3 regions of the Exiguobacterium sp. UBA1053 genome follow, and region 2 is predicted to be linked to each of the others. Evidence: riboswitches for the same ligand, from Rfam matches in the RefSeq annotation. Region 2 holds a riboswitch; each other region holds the start of a gene.

The links. Region 2 has a riboswitch for S-adenosylmethionine ahead of B3G15_RS07555 (LLM class flavin-dependent oxidoreductase). Riboswitches for the same ligand answer to the same signal wherever they lie in the genome.
Region 1: linked by a shared signal. The riboswitch ahead of B3G15_RS13040 (methionine ABC transporter ATP-binding protein) and the one ahead of B3G15_RS07555 (LLM class flavin-dependent oxidoreductase) in region 2 are both predicted to bind S-adenosylmethionine.
Region 3: linked by a shared signal. The riboswitch ahead of B3G15_RS12135 (methionine ABC transporter ATP-binding protein) and the one ahead of B3G15_RS07555 (LLM class flavin-dependent oxidoreductase) in region 2 are both predicted to bind S-adenosylmethionine.

What each region holds. Positions count from the first base shown of each region.
Region 1 covers NZ_DCDO01000013.1:1,068,164-1,073,392, forward strand. Annotated here, with positions in the region: gene B3G15_RS13030 (MetQ/NlpA family ABC transporter substrate-binding protein) at 1-316, opposite strand, end outside; gene B3G15_RS13035 (methionine ABC transporter permease) at 336-986, opposite strand; gene B3G15_RS13040 (methionine ABC transporter ATP-binding protein) at 976-2,004, opposite strand; SAM riboswitch class I at 2,091-2,194, opposite strand; SAM riboswitch class I at 2,444-2,545, shown strand; gene B3G15_RS13045 (alpha/beta hydrolase) at 2,613-3,371, shown strand; gene B3G15_RS13050 (thymidine kinase) at 3,445-4,059, opposite strand; gene B3G15_RS13055 (DedA family protein) at 4,243-4,893, shown strand; gene B3G15_RS13060 (type B 50S ribosomal protein L31) at 4,930-5,175, opposite strand.
Region 2 covers NZ_DCDO01000012.1:12,564-17,792, reverse strand. Annotated here, with positions in the region: gene B3G15_RS07565 (hypothetical protein) at 1-83, opposite strand, end outside; gene B3G15_RS07560 (ATP-grasp domain-containing protein) at 161-1,108, opposite strand; gene B3G15_RS07555 (LLM class flavin-dependent oxidoreductase) at 1,105-2,163, opposite strand; SAM riboswitch class I at 2,238-2,340, opposite strand; gene B3G15_RS07550 (DUF975 family protein) at 2,454-3,092, opposite strand; gene B3G15_RS07545 (DUF2325 domain-containing protein) at 3,156-4,424, opposite strand; gene B3G15_RS07540 (DUF817 domain-containing protein) at 4,512-5,229, opposite strand, start outside.
Region 3 covers NZ_DCDO01000013.1:871,026-876,254, forward strand. Annotated here, with positions in the region: gene B3G15_RS12130 (aminotransferase class I/II-fold pyridoxal phosphate-dependent enzyme) at 1-920, shown strand, start outside; SAM riboswitch class I at 983-1,088, shown strand; gene B3G15_RS12135 (methionine ABC transporter ATP-binding protein) at 1,173-2,186, shown strand; gene B3G15_RS12140 (methionine ABC transporter permease) at 2,176-2,841, shown strand; gene B3G15_RS12145 (MetQ/NlpA family ABC transporter substrate-binding protein) at 2,869-3,684, shown strand; gene B3G15_RS12150 (GNAT family N-acetyltransferase) at 3,744-4,241, opposite strand; gene B3G15_RS12155 (CAP domain-containing protein) at 4,329-5,207, opposite strand.

The DNA of each region.
Region 1 (5,229 bases), on a different contig from region 2:
CGATGACAGTCGTCGCAATCGGCGATAGCTTCAAGTTATGTTCTTTCTTGAAAGCGTTGAAGTAGGAAATCGTCTGGAAAGCATTGGCGTCGATCTCACCCTCAGCCAGTGCCATGTTCGGCTGGACATAATCGGAGAACTTGACGAGCTCGATTTTGATGCCTTCCTTCTCTGCTTTTTTCGCGACATAATCCCAAACTTGTGTGTCGGAACCGCTGACACCGAGCTTGATCGTCTTTTCGTCTTCTCCTGATGCTGCGCACCCGGCAAATAAAATCGTCGTGAGTGTTGCTCCAATTGCTACTGCTTTTTTCATGGCTGAATCGCTCCCTTGATTAATGTCTTCTGATTTTTCGTGCGACGATGTTGCCTGTCGTCTGTAAGCCTTGGACTAAGATGACGAGAATCCCGACCGTGATGATCATGACTTTCGTATCAAACCGTTGATAGCCGTAAGTAATTGCTAAGTCACCCAAACCGCCACCACCGATGGCGCCTGCCATCGCCGACGCCCCGATCAAGCCGACTGTTGCGATCGTTAAGTTCAGGATGAGTGAACCGAGTGCTTCCGGTAGGAGGAAGCGGAAAATCGTTTGAAACGGTGTCGCGCCCATCGCTTCTGCTGCTTCAAGAACGCCTTTATCGACTTCGAGTAAAGAACTCTCGATCAGACGCGCCATGTACGGTGCAGCGTAAAAGACGAGCGGAACGATTGCGGCTTCTGTTCCGATCGACGTCTGGACGATCAAGCGCGTCAACGGGATGATCGCGACGAGTAAGATGATGAACGGAATCGAGCGGAAAATATTGACGATACTGTTGAAGAACGTGAACAACGGAACATTTTCAAGTAACGCTCCTTTTCGCGTGACGACAAGCAGGATACCGAGTGGTAAGCCGATCAGAGTTGAAAACAGTAACGACACTGACACCATCGTCATCGTCTGCAAAAATGCTGTCCAGATATCACTATAGTTAACTAGCATCAGCAAGCACCTCCTCGACCGTCACCTGTGCCTGATCGATGTATTGTAACGCTCGTTTTACTTCAGCCGGCTCACCAATCAACTCGACGAGCAAGGTGCCGAACGGCGTCTCCTGCAACTCTGTGATGCTCCCGTGCAGGATATTAACATCGACGTCAAAACGTTTCGCGACTTGTGATAAGAGCGGCTGCCCGGTGTGATGTCCGAGAAAATGAATCTTATAGATCGGATGTGCATTTCGCGACTCGATCAACTGACGAATCGATGCTGGAATCTCGTCATGCATGACGGACCGGACGAAGTTTTTTGCCGTCTCGGTCTGCGGGCTTGAAAAGACATCAAAGACCGTTCCCGATTCGATTAGCTTCCCAGCTTCGATAACGGCGACGCGGTCGCAAATCTCCCGGATGACGCCCATCTCGTGGGTGATCAAGAGAATCGTAATCCCGTACTCGGCATTGATGCGTTTTAATAACTGGAGAATATGATGCGTCGTCTGGGGATCAAGTGCTGATGTCGCTTCGTCACATAAGAGGACGGAAGGTTGCGTCGCGAGTGCCCGGGCGATACCAACACGCTGTTTCTGTCCACCGGACAATTGATCCGGATAATGATCCGCCTTGTCCGCGAGATCGACGAAATCGAGCAATTCTGTCACTCGGCGGCGAATCTCGTCTTTCTTGACGCCTGCGAGAACGAGTGGCTTTGCGACATTCGTAAAGACCGTGTTCGCATTCAACAGATTGAAGTGCTGAAAGATCATTCCAATCCGTTGTTTTGCTTGGCGTAATTTTTTCGGAGACAGTTGCGTTAAATCTTCCCCATCGACCGTCACCGTTCCTGACGTCGGTCGTTCTAACAGGTTGACACAGCGGAGCAGTGAACTTTTTCCGGCACCGCTAAAACCGATGACCCCAAAGATTTTACCTTTTTCGATCGTCAGGTCGACACCGTCGAGCGCTGCAATCGTCTGATCTTTCGTGACGTACGTTTTTTTGACTTGATGAAATGCAATCATTCCGTTTTCCCCCTTCATTCAACAAAAAAGGTCCCTTCTTGAGAAACAAGAAGAGACCTGGATCCGCACAGTGGCAGAATCCACTCCACTCATCTCTCAGACATCTGTCTGATGGAATTGGCACAGTGCTCATAATGAGTCTGTTGCCGAGGTTTCGTAGGGCCAGTCCCTCCACCTCTCTGGATAAGTATTGCGGTATGAAATTCGTATGTGTGTTGTTGCGTTGTTGCTTATGTCGTAAAACTAATTTTTACATTACGGGTCGAACCTTTAAAAGTCAACCAACTTTGCAAAAATAATCCATTTGGCGCATATCGATTGAGTCATAAGTTATGAGTTAGCTGAAAGAATAAATCACGATTCGTCTAGAACGATTTGACAAGGCATTTTCGGTCGTGCTACCATCGTTTCAATGATTAATCCGACAATTCCAATATGATATTTATCAAGAGTGAACGAGAGACCTGGCTCTATGACTTCACGGCAACCTGCAATCTGTAAGGTGCTCCGACCAGCAAAGCGCGGCTTTGGATGATACGGTGAAAAACTCGTGGGCGTCCAAGCAGTGACGTCGACGAGTTTTTTTCATGAATGGAGGAAAAATAGTAATGATGAACTATCCTGTATTGACTGGTGCTGAAGCGTTTTATTTTCAAGGTGGACCGATCGGTATTCTAATCTGTCATGGTTTTAATGCCACTCCGCAAAGTGTCCGCGACGTCGGTGAGGCATTCGCTGCTGAAGGTTTTACCGTCTATGCCCCGCGCTTACGCGGACATGGAACGAACGTCCGCGAGTTTGAACAATCGACTGCTCGATGTTGGAAGCAAAGCCTGCAAGACGGCTATGAACGTTTACAAGAAACATGCGATCAAGTCTTCGTCATCGGTCAATCGATGGGTGCGACGCTTGCACTGTCACTCGCTGCTGACGGCATTCCGTTTGCCGGCATCATTACGATCAATGCCGCACTTTCCGTTCCATCCTATGAAGCACTTTCGTTCGAGGACGGTCCACAGTACTTACCGGAAGGGGCACCGGACATCAAACGGTCTGCTTTCGAAATCATCTATGACCTCGTTCCAAGTCGTTGTGCGTTCGAACTCGTCCGTCTGATGGATGAAACGAAAGGACGCTTAGGATCAATCCTTCTGCCGACATTAATTCTCTACTCGGCGACCGATCACGTCGTCCCGCCGTCGAGCTCGGATTATCTGCATCAGCACATCGGAACGAATGATAAACGAAGCTACTGTTTACTGAACTCGTACCACGTCGCGACCCTCGATCATGATCAGGATTTGATCGTTCGTGAGACGATCCGCTTTATCGAACGCTCAAGCCGGTTCTCACAGGAAACGGGATAATAAAAAAAACAGCTATTCACTTAAAAGCGAATAGCTGTTACATCAAAGGACGACCGCGATCGGTACGTCTTTTTTAATTTTCTTGGTGCTGCACCGATTGGAGCGGCTTCGGCTTTCCAGGCACCTCATGGCAATGGCGGCACCGTGGCTCATACGATTCTGAAGCGCCCACTAGGATGATCGGATCATCGTAGTTCGCTGGTTTTCCATCAATCAACCGTTGTGTCCGGGAAGCCGGATCACCACACGAAAGACAGATGGCTTGCAGCTTCGTCACGAATTCTGCGCGCGCCAGTAATTCCGGCATCTTGCCGAATGGCTCTGCCCGGAAATCTTGATCAAGGCCTGCACAAATGACGCGTTTTCCGTCTTGTGCAAGTGCTTCGATGACTTGTACGATCTCATCATCAAAGAATTGAACTTCATCGATTCCGACGATTTGTGTTTCCTCTGCTACTGCTGCGTAGAGATCGCGACTCGTCGCCATCGGAATCGCCACGACGGAGTTGCCGATATGAGAGACGACATGCTCTTCATGGTACCGGTCGTCGATTGCCGGCTTGAATACTTGAACGGGCAGTTTGCCGTACTGCGCCCGTCTGACACGACGAATCAACTCTTCCGATTTCCCGGAAAACATACTGCCACAAATTACTTCGATCCAGCCGTACTGATTTATTACATGCATCATCGTCCGACACCGTCCTCTAAAAATAGTCACTTTAACGAGTATAGCCCGAAACGGTATCGAGAAAAAGGGTTGACTTCCGGAAATCAAAATTCATTTTTTCTTTACCTAGAATTTTTGTCCTTTCATTCCAACCGTCCCCTATTTCCTGTACACTGAAGAAGAAGACTTTCACGAAAGAAGGTGTCCCCGATTCATCATCTCTTACATGACATCCTGCACCAATATGGTGCCCTTGGTCTCTCCGTCCTTCTCGCAGGTGGTATCGTGGGATTGCCGGTTCCTGATGAGACCCTGCTCGTCCTGTCCGGTTTTTGGATGCATCAAGGCAATCTACCACTCGTCGGTACGATCCTCGCCGCTTACGCCGGCAGTTGTATCGGGATGACGATCAGCTATTTACTCGGATTAAAACTCGGTATGCCGCTATTACACCGCGTCGGGCCGAAAATGCGTATCTCAGAAAAGCATATTCTTTCCGCTGAAGCCGGATTTCGTCGTTACGGAAAATCGGTCTTGATCATCGGTTACTACATACCTGGTCTCCGCCAACTCTCTGCCTTTTTTGCAGGTGTCTCGAAAATGCCGTTTCGCGTGTTTGCGAGTTATGCGTATACAGGTGCGTTGATTTGGATCAGCGTGTTCTTAGGCGCCGGCTACTTCGTCGGTCGTCACCTCTCGTTCCACAAAGTCATGGACTATATCTTGGCACATCCGGAAGTCATGCCGTATTTAATCGGAATTGCCGGTGGAATCGCCTTCTCCTTCGTCTTGAAGACCTATCTCGCGTATCGTTCACAATTCAGTCTATACAAAAACAGCCTGCTTCCATAATGGAGGCAGGCTGTTTTTTTAAGAACCGACAAGTGATTACTTGCGGCCGTATTTTTTGTTGAAGCGATCGACACGACCATCTGCCGCGTTGAACTTTTGACGACCTGTGTAGAATGGGTGCGAGTCTGAAGACACATCCACACGGATGAGTGGGTACTCGTTACCATCTTCCCAAGTGATCGTTTCGTTCGAAGAACGAGTAGAACCGCTTAAGAATTTGTACTCAGTCGTTGAATCCATAAATACTACTTTGTTGTAGTTAGGGTGAATTCCTTGTTTCATGGTTGATTTCTCTCCTTCCGCCCTGGTTCATTTGCTGAGCCAGAGTAAGTTACC
Region 2 (5,229 bases):
CGTTGCAGTCGCGTGTGATCAAACAAGTGCCATGCTTCCTCGATCGGAATATCAAGCTGTCGTTCTTCTCTCCACGTAATCATACACCTGCCCCCTTTTTTAATAGAAATACCCCGTCATCCGGTCTTGTAACGTCCGGTGACAGGGCGAGAGCAGATTCTTATTTTACTGTGCTTGTTTCAAGGGCTGCACCGAGGAACTTCGCTAGTTCAAGCATGCCGTAGCGTCCTGCAGCTGCTTCAGCGTCTGAGTTATAGTTCGTATTCGTATTGACGTCATACGTATAGATCGTACCTGACGCATCCTTAATGAACTCGATGCCTGCGACCGCGATTTGGTTCGCTTGGAGGAACGCTTCATACTTTTGGATGATCGGGTCATTGAAACCTTCAACGATTTGGAACTTCATCGGCGTTTGCGGTGCTTCTTCTCCGACTGGGCAGAACAAGTCGTCGATCACACATGCATCTGCTGGGCAAAGCTCAAAACCTTCTGACGTATCGACTCGAACCGCGTAGACAAACTTTCCACCCACGAACTCACAACGCGTGATGTACGGTTCTGGTGCTTGAATATACTCTTGAATCAACGTGATGCCATCGACTGGTTCGTCGAATGTCGGACCATCGAGATAAGCTTCAAGTGCTTCAATCGAATGGAATAACTGGACGCCGAGACCTTTCCCTGCACGGTTGTGTTTCGTGATGAATGACGAAACACCGATCTCTTTTGCTGCTTGCACGATTTGATCACGTCCGACGGCAGCCGTCGTCTTCGGTACACGAATCCCAGCCTTACGCAACGCCGTATATTGATTGACTTTGCTGACTTCAAGACGGAGCGCACGCGTTCCGTTAAAGACGGTCCGGTCATGCTCTTCTAACCAAGCGAGGACCCCTTCCGTCAACTCCGGCGCGTAACGATGTCCCCGCGTATGCGAAGAAGCACTCATCCGGCTGTAAAAGACGCCTTCTGGCGGCAGTTCATCCAGCGGAACGATTCCTTCATTCAAGTGCCACTGTTCATACGGTAATTCGAGTTCTTCGAGACGTTTGATGAGATGGTCCGTCCATTCTTGGTTTTCGTGGAGAATATGAATTTTTGTCATGATTGTTGACCTACCTTTCGTTTCGCTTCGACCAGTGGCATTACGTCACGAGCAAAGCGTTCCATTTCTTCAAGTTGTGGTGAGAATTGTAACAAAAGTAACGTGACACCGACGGCTTCGAACGCTAGAATCCGTTCAGCGATTTGTTCTGATGTCCCGATTAAATTCGGACGTAGACCACGGTTCGAGACAGAATAATCGTTCCGCTCGACCTGTTGCTCCAGTTGCGATTTACTAATGAAATCCTGATAACCGGCATAACCGGCGCTGTCTTCCTTGACGTCCGTGATCCGTTGCCATTCAAGAAGTGCTTCTTCTTCAGTATCCCGACAAATGATGTAGGCAGCAAGACCGAAGCTTTCGAGCGGCTTTTGTCCCGTCGCTTCCCGGCGTACTTTCATATCGTCGATTTTATGGGCTACTTCTTCAACAGTGCCCCCGTGCATGACATAAGCGTCACAGTGTTCGACGATCGTTCGCTTTCCAGCTTCACTCTCTCCACCAGCGTAGAGCTTGATCCCCGGACGCTGGACTGGCTTCGGATGGAGTTCTGCTTGCTCGATCGTGTAGTGATGACCGGAGAAGCTATACGGTGACGCATCTGCCCATAGTCCCTTCATGACCGTGACGAACTCTTCCGTCCGAGCATAGCGTTCATCGTGCGCTGTGAAGATACCGTTGTATTGTTTCGCTTCCTCTGCCCACCACGCTGAGACGACGTTGAGCGTAAAGCGTCCACCACTCAACTGATCGATGTTTGCCGCCATCTTCGCCGTCGTCGCTGGATTATGGAACCCGGGACGAACCGCTGTCATGATCTCAAGGCGTTCTGTCGTTGCAGCAATCGCTGCTGCCGTCGTCCATGCCTCAAGACTCGGTTCCTTGATGCCTTTGATATCATTCAAGTTCAATTCCGCAATCAACGTCGTCGAGAAGCCGATTCGTTCTGCTGTTTGTGCGACTTTTTTCGCATAATCGAAGGTCGGTGGCATCTGTTCATCCTCGACGTTACGTAACCATCCCCCAAAAATCGGTAACCAAAAACCATACTCCACTCCATCGTCCCCCTTATCATAAAAAAACGCTCTTTTCGAAGTTCGAAAAGAGCGACGGTATCTTGTCCTGTCCGCTCTTATCTTCGGAAGGTATCCCTTCCTGGAAGTAGCACCTTCCGCCACGGCGGGGTTGCTGAAGTGTCTTCGGGCCAGTCCCTCGACTTCTCTAGATAAGATGTGTTGCATTCATCGTACAAAATTCACTGAACTAAAGCAACCATTAAACCGTCTTTTCCAATCGGAATTATTTCGCGCATAAAAAAATCCCGACATCGTGTCGGGATTCGGGATTAATATGGTGCGACGAAATCTGATGTTGGCTCTGGCGCCTGTTCACCACGAACACGATCATAGAATTTTGCCATCGTGACGCTGAAGTATGGTCCAACCCATAAGACAGCAAGACCAAGTGTAACAATCACAAGTAATGCCCAACCAATGAATGATAGGAAGAGTAAGAATGCTTCCATTTTATGACCATCCATGAGTTGACGTGAACGCGTGATCGCCTCGAGAATACCGACTGAAGGTTCATCTCGAAGGATGTAGAACGTCAACAAGTAAGAGAACGACTTGATGATCCCTGGAATGATCAAGAGTAAGGTCCATAGGAATAAGAAGACCGCTTGCACAATCGACACGCCGATGACTTTACCGAAGATTTTATACGGTTCGAACAAATCAGCTACTTTGACTTCTTCATTGCGTGCGAACGACATCGCGACCCATGTCCAACCCGCTGCAATTGGGATCAATAAAATCGAAAGAATGATACTGACCGCACTCATCGCATTTAGATCTTCGTTAGGATCTGGTCCGATGAACGTCGGAACGCTCTGGATGATAGAAAAAAGTACGAACATGAGGATGGCAAATCCCCAACGACCGCTGAGCGACTCCTTCGCTGCTTTTTTTAATTGAGATGACATGAGTAAGGTCCTCCTTGAAAAATAAGTTCTCACCTTACTTTACGGTCGAATTCTTCTAATGTTTCACTCTTTTTTCAATAATTTCCCGTCTCGTTGCTGGTTGAGCCAGGCACGCTCAAGCTGTCGTTCACACGCCGTGTATAACGAGCGTCGACCGTCGAGCCGTTCCATCGCGAATGGAATACCATGCTTTTTCGCCTGCGCGATGACATGTGCACTCGCTGCATGAGAAACGCGACTCGTTACGACGACGATCGCGTCCGTCTTTTTGGCGAGACAGGCAATCTTTTTCGCGGACTGTGCGTCCCCTGCCAGATGAAGCAATTCGATCCCCGTCGGCGCAAAGAACTCACGATAGACAGCGGTCTGTTGTTCGTTTCCGACAATGACGAGACGCATTCCTGTGAAGCGCGTGAAATCAAGCGGTGTCTTATCAACGAAATCCATCAATTGTCCGGGTACAGCTGTCGTCACGATCGGTTCAATCGTTCGCTCTTTTGGCATACGGACGCGACGCTGCGCTTTTTTAGCTTTCAGCACCGGTTGTCGTTTCATTTTTCGTGCATACCGATTTGACTTTTTTGTTGTCACAGATGCCTTCACTACCGGTTGCTCTACTTCTGATCGGCGGTTAGATGATGCGTTGACGATCGGCTCTTCATACGTGAACGGATGCTTCCAAGCAATCGTCAGTGTATCCTTCCGTTCCCGCCACATGACGAGATCGACGAGTTGACCTGCTTCTAGTCGGAAATAGCGCATGTCTTCTACCGGAACGACATAATAGAACGATCTGCCCGACTCATCTTGCAGTGGACCATTCACCGTTTCCTCAATGATTCCATGCGCCTTGACGATTGCTTGTTCAAACACGACACGTTCTGGATTCTCTCTCATTCGCTCCGTCGAGACGACGGCTTCGATACGGCATATCGTTTTTTGATCATCCTGACGATCGACACGGACCCGGACTTCCATGCCGTGCTCGAGATTCCAATCGCGGACGTCTCGTTCAGAAATATGACTGCCCGACCATTCTAGTAAAGTACCGCCTTTTAACCCCCGCTGAAACGTATAGGCATAACGTTGCTTGCGTATTGGCTCGATCGGTACTTGTGGTGGAATGACCATAGTCTGTTTCTCTAACTCCATCACTTCATCGATGACCGGTGTTTCTTGAACGTCGCGCGGTGCATAATACGCTGACATCTTGACCCATTCATCGATTCCGTTTACTTCGTCGAGCCAGAGTTGCCAATCTTCATACCGCTCCACAACCGCTAATTTCATCTGTACCAATTCAGTTGCTCGTTCCAACACCTGTTGCATCATCCGTAACCACTTCCTTTGCGTTTTTTTCACTATAGCAACGAAAAAACGCGGAAGTAGTCCAAAAAAATAACCAGGTTATTTTTTTGTTTAGGTACGTTGCTGAATTTCCACAGCCGGATCCTGACGCTTATATTTCGCGACGATGACGATCAAAACCGTGATGATCACAAGCAGGAACCAAGAAGATAATTTTCCAAGATCAACGACTGCCCAGCCTCCTTCTTGATGCGGATAGACCCAGCCTTTAAAAAACGTCACGATATTCTCTGCGATCCAAATGAAAAAGGCGATCAGTAAAAAGGACAGGACGAGCGGCATCCGATAAATCGTCTGCTCGATCGTAAAATGAACCCATGACTTATAGAAGACGAGGACGACGAGAACCATCAATAGCCAGCGTGCATCGAAGATCCAGTGGTGGGTGAAGAAGTTGAGATAGACGAGACTACCGACGCTGATCGCAAACCACGGGGGAGGAAATGCTATGAATCGTAAATGAAATCGCCGAAAAGCCTGGCAGACATAACTCGCGACGCTTGCGTACATGAATCCTGCATACAATGGAACACCAGCCACTTTCGTCAAAGCTTCTTCCGGATAACTCCAAGACCCGACGTTCACTTTGAACAGTTCAAGTGCTAGACCGATGACGTGAAACAATAAGATCAGTTTGAATTCCTCCATCGTTTCATAACGTGTGACGAGTAAGACGATTTGGACGAGAATACACCATAGCAACAAGAGATCATATCGAGCAACCGTTTCAGTAGGAAGATAACGTGAAAGAGCAAGCGCTGCGAAAATC
Region 3 (5,229 bases), on a different contig from region 2:
TCACAATCGATCCGGCAACGGAAGTCGCGATTCTCCTCGGTAGTAAAGCCGGTATCGTCGCCTTACCGCAGACAATCGTCAACCCTGGAGAAGGTGTCATCGTTCCGGATCCAGGATACCCGGATTACCTGTCTGGCGCAGCACTTGCTGGTGCATTCCCGATCACGCTTCCGTTGCTTGAGAAAAATAACTTCTTACCGGATTACGACTTACTTGATACGACGGACGTCGAGCGTGCCCGGATGTTGTTCCTCAACTACCCGAGTAATCCGACGGGTGCGACCGCGACGGCAGAAGCCTTCGAACAGACAGTCGCTTTCGCCGATGCCCATGATATCTGTGTCGTCCATGACTTAGCATACGGCGGCATCAGTTTCGATGGTCCGACGCGAAGCTTCCTGCAGACGGAAGGGGCAAAAGACGTCGGGATCGAGCTATTCTCACTCTCAAAACGCTTCAACATGTCCGGCTTCCGGATCGCCTTTGCGATTGGTAATCCGTCCGTCATCTCAAGCATCGAGACGTACCAAGAACATCTCTACGTCAGTGCCTTCACACCGATTCAACATGCTGCGACCGTCGCCCTCACGAGTGACCAAACGTGCGTCCGCGAGTTAAGTAACTTGTATGAAACGCGACGCGATGCGTTGTTCGCGAAACTCGATGCGATTGGTTGGAGTGGACCACGACCGGGCGGTTCCTTCTTCGTCTGGCTTCCTGTTCCAGAAGGTTACACGTCCCAAAGCTTCACCGATCACCTGCTTGACGAAGCACATGTCGCCGTGACCCCGGGATCATTCTTCGGCGAATACGGTGAAGGCTACGTCCGGATTAGCTTGATTGCTGACGTCGAACGTCTAGAAGAAGCCGTCGATCGAATCGGAACGCTCAACCTGTTCCGGACACCTGTTGCGGAATAATTCTGAAAAAACATTTGACAGATGGGAATCATTTCCGTTAAAGTAAATCCCAACAGCATAACTACTTATCGAGAGCGACCGAGGGATTAGGCCCAACGACGTCCGGCAACCACCTGTAAGGAACGGTGCCACATCCTACAGAATGATCTTCATTCTGAGAGATAAGTTACGAAATCTTACACTTTCGTCGCTTTTTTCTGGTTGCTCTGCTACTAGGAAAAAGCGACTTTTTTTGTATGAGGAGATGAGCGGATGATTGAATTCAAACACATTACAAAACGGTTCGTTCGAGACCGGACCCCGATTTTCGCATTACGGGATGTCGATTTGACGATCCAAAAAGGAGAAATCTTCGGAATCATCGGTGAGTCCGGTGCCGGTAAGAGTACATTGCTTCGCCTGATCAACGGGCTTGAGCATCCGACACAAGGAACCGTCAAGGTCGACGGTGTCTCGCTCGGCGGGATGTCAAAAGCAGATTTGCGTCAACTTCGCTTGCGGACAGGAATGATCTTTCAGCATTTCCAATTGATCCAGTCGCGCAACGTCGCGGATAACATCGCTTTTGCGCTCAAGGCTGCTGGAGTCAAACGAGCAGATTTCCCGGAGCGAATTCGCGAACTCGTCTCGCTCGTCGGACTTGAAGGATTTGAGACGAACTTCCCGAGCCAATTAAGCGGTGGGCAGAAACAGCGCGTCGGGATTGCCCGGGCACTCGCGAACGATCCGACCGTCTTGTTATGTGACGAAGCGACATCAGCTCTTGACCCCGTTACGACACTACAGATCCTTGAACTGCTGAAGGATTTGAATGAACGACTCGGACTGACGATCGTCCTCATCACGCATGAGATTGATGTCGTCAAACAGATTTGCCATCGCGTCGCGGTCATGTCGCAAGGTGAAGTCGTTGAAGTCGCCTCAACCTATGACCTGTTTAGTCAAGCCAAGCATCCAGTGACGCAACATTACGTCGATACGGCATTACAAATCGAATTGCCGGAACGCATCTTACAGGCAACTCCAGGCAAGATCATCCGCTTGCAGTTCACGGGCGAGAAGACCGGTGAGAGTACGTTATCAGAAGCAATCCGCCGTTACGATATCTCAGTCAGCATCTTGCACGGCAAGGTCGACTACATTCAAGACGTCGCCTTCGGTGTCCTGATTGTCAGCTTGACGGGATCATCCGACCAAATCGCTCCTGCCCTCGACTGGCTCGCGACGGAACTTCATGCACTCGAGGTGATTCAGGATGTGGCTTGATCGTATTCAAACGATGTTACCTGAGCTCTTGAAGGCACTCGGCGAGACGGCGTGGATGGTAGGAATTTCACTTGCCTTTGCACTGGTCGTCGGGATTCCGCTCGGGATTCTCTTGTTCGTCACCGACCGGGGATTATTTTTTCAAAACCTTGCCGTCCGCCGTGTCCTTGACTTCGTCGTCAACATCGTCCGGTCGCTACCGTTCATCATCTTGCTGGTTGCCCTCATTCCGTTAACGAAGTTCTTACTCGACAATACGATTGGTCCGACGGCAGCATCCGTCAGTCTCAGTGTCGCAGCGATTCCGTTTCTCGCGCGACTCGTTGAGACGTCACTGCGCGAAATTCCGCCTGGTCTAATCGAAGCAGCGGAAGCATGTGGGGCGAAACCATTACGGATCATCGTCAGTGTCCTCTTACCGGAAGCACTCCCTGGCATCATTCAGAGCATCACATTAACGACGATCAGCTTGATCGGCTTCTCAGCGATGGCTGGTATCGTCGGCGGTGGAGGTGTTGGTGACCTCGCGATCCGTTTCGGTTATTATCGCTACGATAATCTCATCATGATCGTGACGATCGTCGTGCTCATCGTCATCGTTCAAAGTATTCAAGCACTTGGCAATCAACTGGCGCGAAAAACAGATAAACGCTAATCATACATACAAAGGGAGAGTGGAATCATGAAAAAACGATATGCCTTTTTAGCAACAGCCTTACTCGGTGCAGGAGTCCTCGCGGGATGTGGAGACAGCAGTGCTGATGAAAAGGACAAGACGATCAAGATTGGTGCGACAAGCGGTCCGTATAGCGACATGGTCAAACAAGCGATCCAACCGCAACTCGAAAAGAAAGGCTATAAAGTCGAAATCGTCGAGTTCAGCGATTACATCCAACCGAACATCGCTCTCGGTAGCGGGAACATCGACGCCAACTTGTTCCAACACTCGATCTATCTCAAGACGTTCTCTAAAGAAAAGAACCTCGATTTAAAAGGACTCATCACGGTTCCGACAGCACCGATGGGACTATACAGTAAGACAGCGAAGACACTTGACGACGTCAAGACAGGTGCTGAAGTCGCGACGCCGAATGATCCGACGAACCAAGCACGGGCACTGAACTTACTTGCGGAACAAGGCTGGATTGAACTGAAGCCGGATGTCGATCCACTAACCGTTTCAGAGAAGGATATCGTCAAGAATCCGAAGAAACTCGTCATTAAACCACTCGAGGCGGCTCAATTGCCACGCGCCGTCGAAAGTGTCGACATTTCAGCCGTTCCAGGGAACTTCGCACTTGCTGCGAAATTCGACTTACTTGATGCGTTAGCGCTTGAGACGATGGACGAACAATACCGTAACCTCGTCGCTGTCCAAACGAAAGATGCGGACAAGCAAGTCGCAAAAGACTTAAAAGCAGCCGTCGAATCGGACGCTTTCAATACAGTCATCGAAAAATCATTCAAAGGCTTCAGTAAACCTGAATGGGCAAACTGATGTAAAAAACGACCGGAATTCAACGAGATCACCTCTCTTTGAATTCCGGTCGTTTTGTGTTAGAACCGATACCACATCAGTTCTTCATCATGATAGATATCATCGATTTTCAGCGCCCGCGGTTCAATCGCGTATGATTCAAAACCAAGTGATCGATACAACGCTTTAGCAGCTTCATTCGTCCGGACGACCGAGAGATGGACTTGCTCAATCACAGGATGCTGCTTTAATGTACGTAATGCCTCTTGTACGAGGCGCCGTCCGATTTGCTGTTTTCGGGCGTGTAGCGTGACGTACATCGCAAATAAATTCGCTCGATGTTTCACCTTAACCGGTTCTAAGTTGACAATCGTGACGACACCGACGAGTTCATTTTCATGAAACGCACCGAACGTCATCGACTGTTCGCTTTCAAGACGAGTTGCGTACCGTTCGATGGGTCGATCTTTTTCTGCTTCATAATCAGAGCCGAATGCCTCCGGATGGTTTCGTAAGGCTTCTAACCGCAATGCTTTGTAACGAGTTGCATCTTCTGCCGTCAATTGACGTATTTTCAACTGCTCCACCCCCTACCTGTAGTATAGAACGAACTAACTCGTAAAAAAGAGGACGACATCGAGCGATATCGTCCTCCATTCTTCTATTTAAGGTGTTCGGAAATTAATCGTGAAGTACGGTGCGTTGTCTCGGAATGCTACACCGACATCCGCCTGCTTGAAGCTCTTTTGAAGGATGTTATCGCGGTGTCCTTTCGAGTTCATCAAGCCCCAATGCGCCGCAAAGACATTCGGATAGCCCATCGAGAGATTCTCACCGGCTCCCATGAACTTGATACCGCCTTGTTTCATTCGATCGAACGGGTCACGCCCTTGTGGATCCGTATGCGAGAAGAAATTGTTCTTCGCCATGTTTTCGCTGTGACCACGTGTAACCGGCTTCAGTGCCGTGTACGGTGCTAATGGATTTAATTTATAGTCGGCTCGTTCCCAGTTCATCAACCGAAGCATCAGTTTCTCATCTGTCGTTCGTAACGCATTCGACGTCGTACCGTAGAAGCCTTTTTTCTTCGCTTCGACGTCTTTTGGAATCGCAAGCGTCGCTTTGACTTTATTGCCGTCATGTTGATCGAAGAAATATGTCACGTAATTGCCTTTCTTCTCATAGACGGCGGCATGATCCAGATTCAACATGTAGTTCGTATTGCCTTTACGATAGGACTTCACTGCGGTCCAACCTTTTTTCTTCAAGGAAGATTCCGTATCCTTATTCAAGACCGCGCCTTGCGTCGTCACCCCGTTCTTGAAACGATACTTCCCATAATCTTTTCCATCCTTCGTCAAGGCGACGAATTCCTCCGTTGATGTCCGTCTGACTTCCCAGTCGTATCCCGGATACTCACTGCTATATCGATCAATCAGCTTGCCGCCGCTTTTCGGGTAATCGGCTTCTGCTTGTTCCATTGGAATGTTTTCGTAGCCGAAAAAGGCTACTGCTGCTACTCCGATGATTAGCCATTTTTTCATGCCCTCGTTTCGCCTCCTTCTA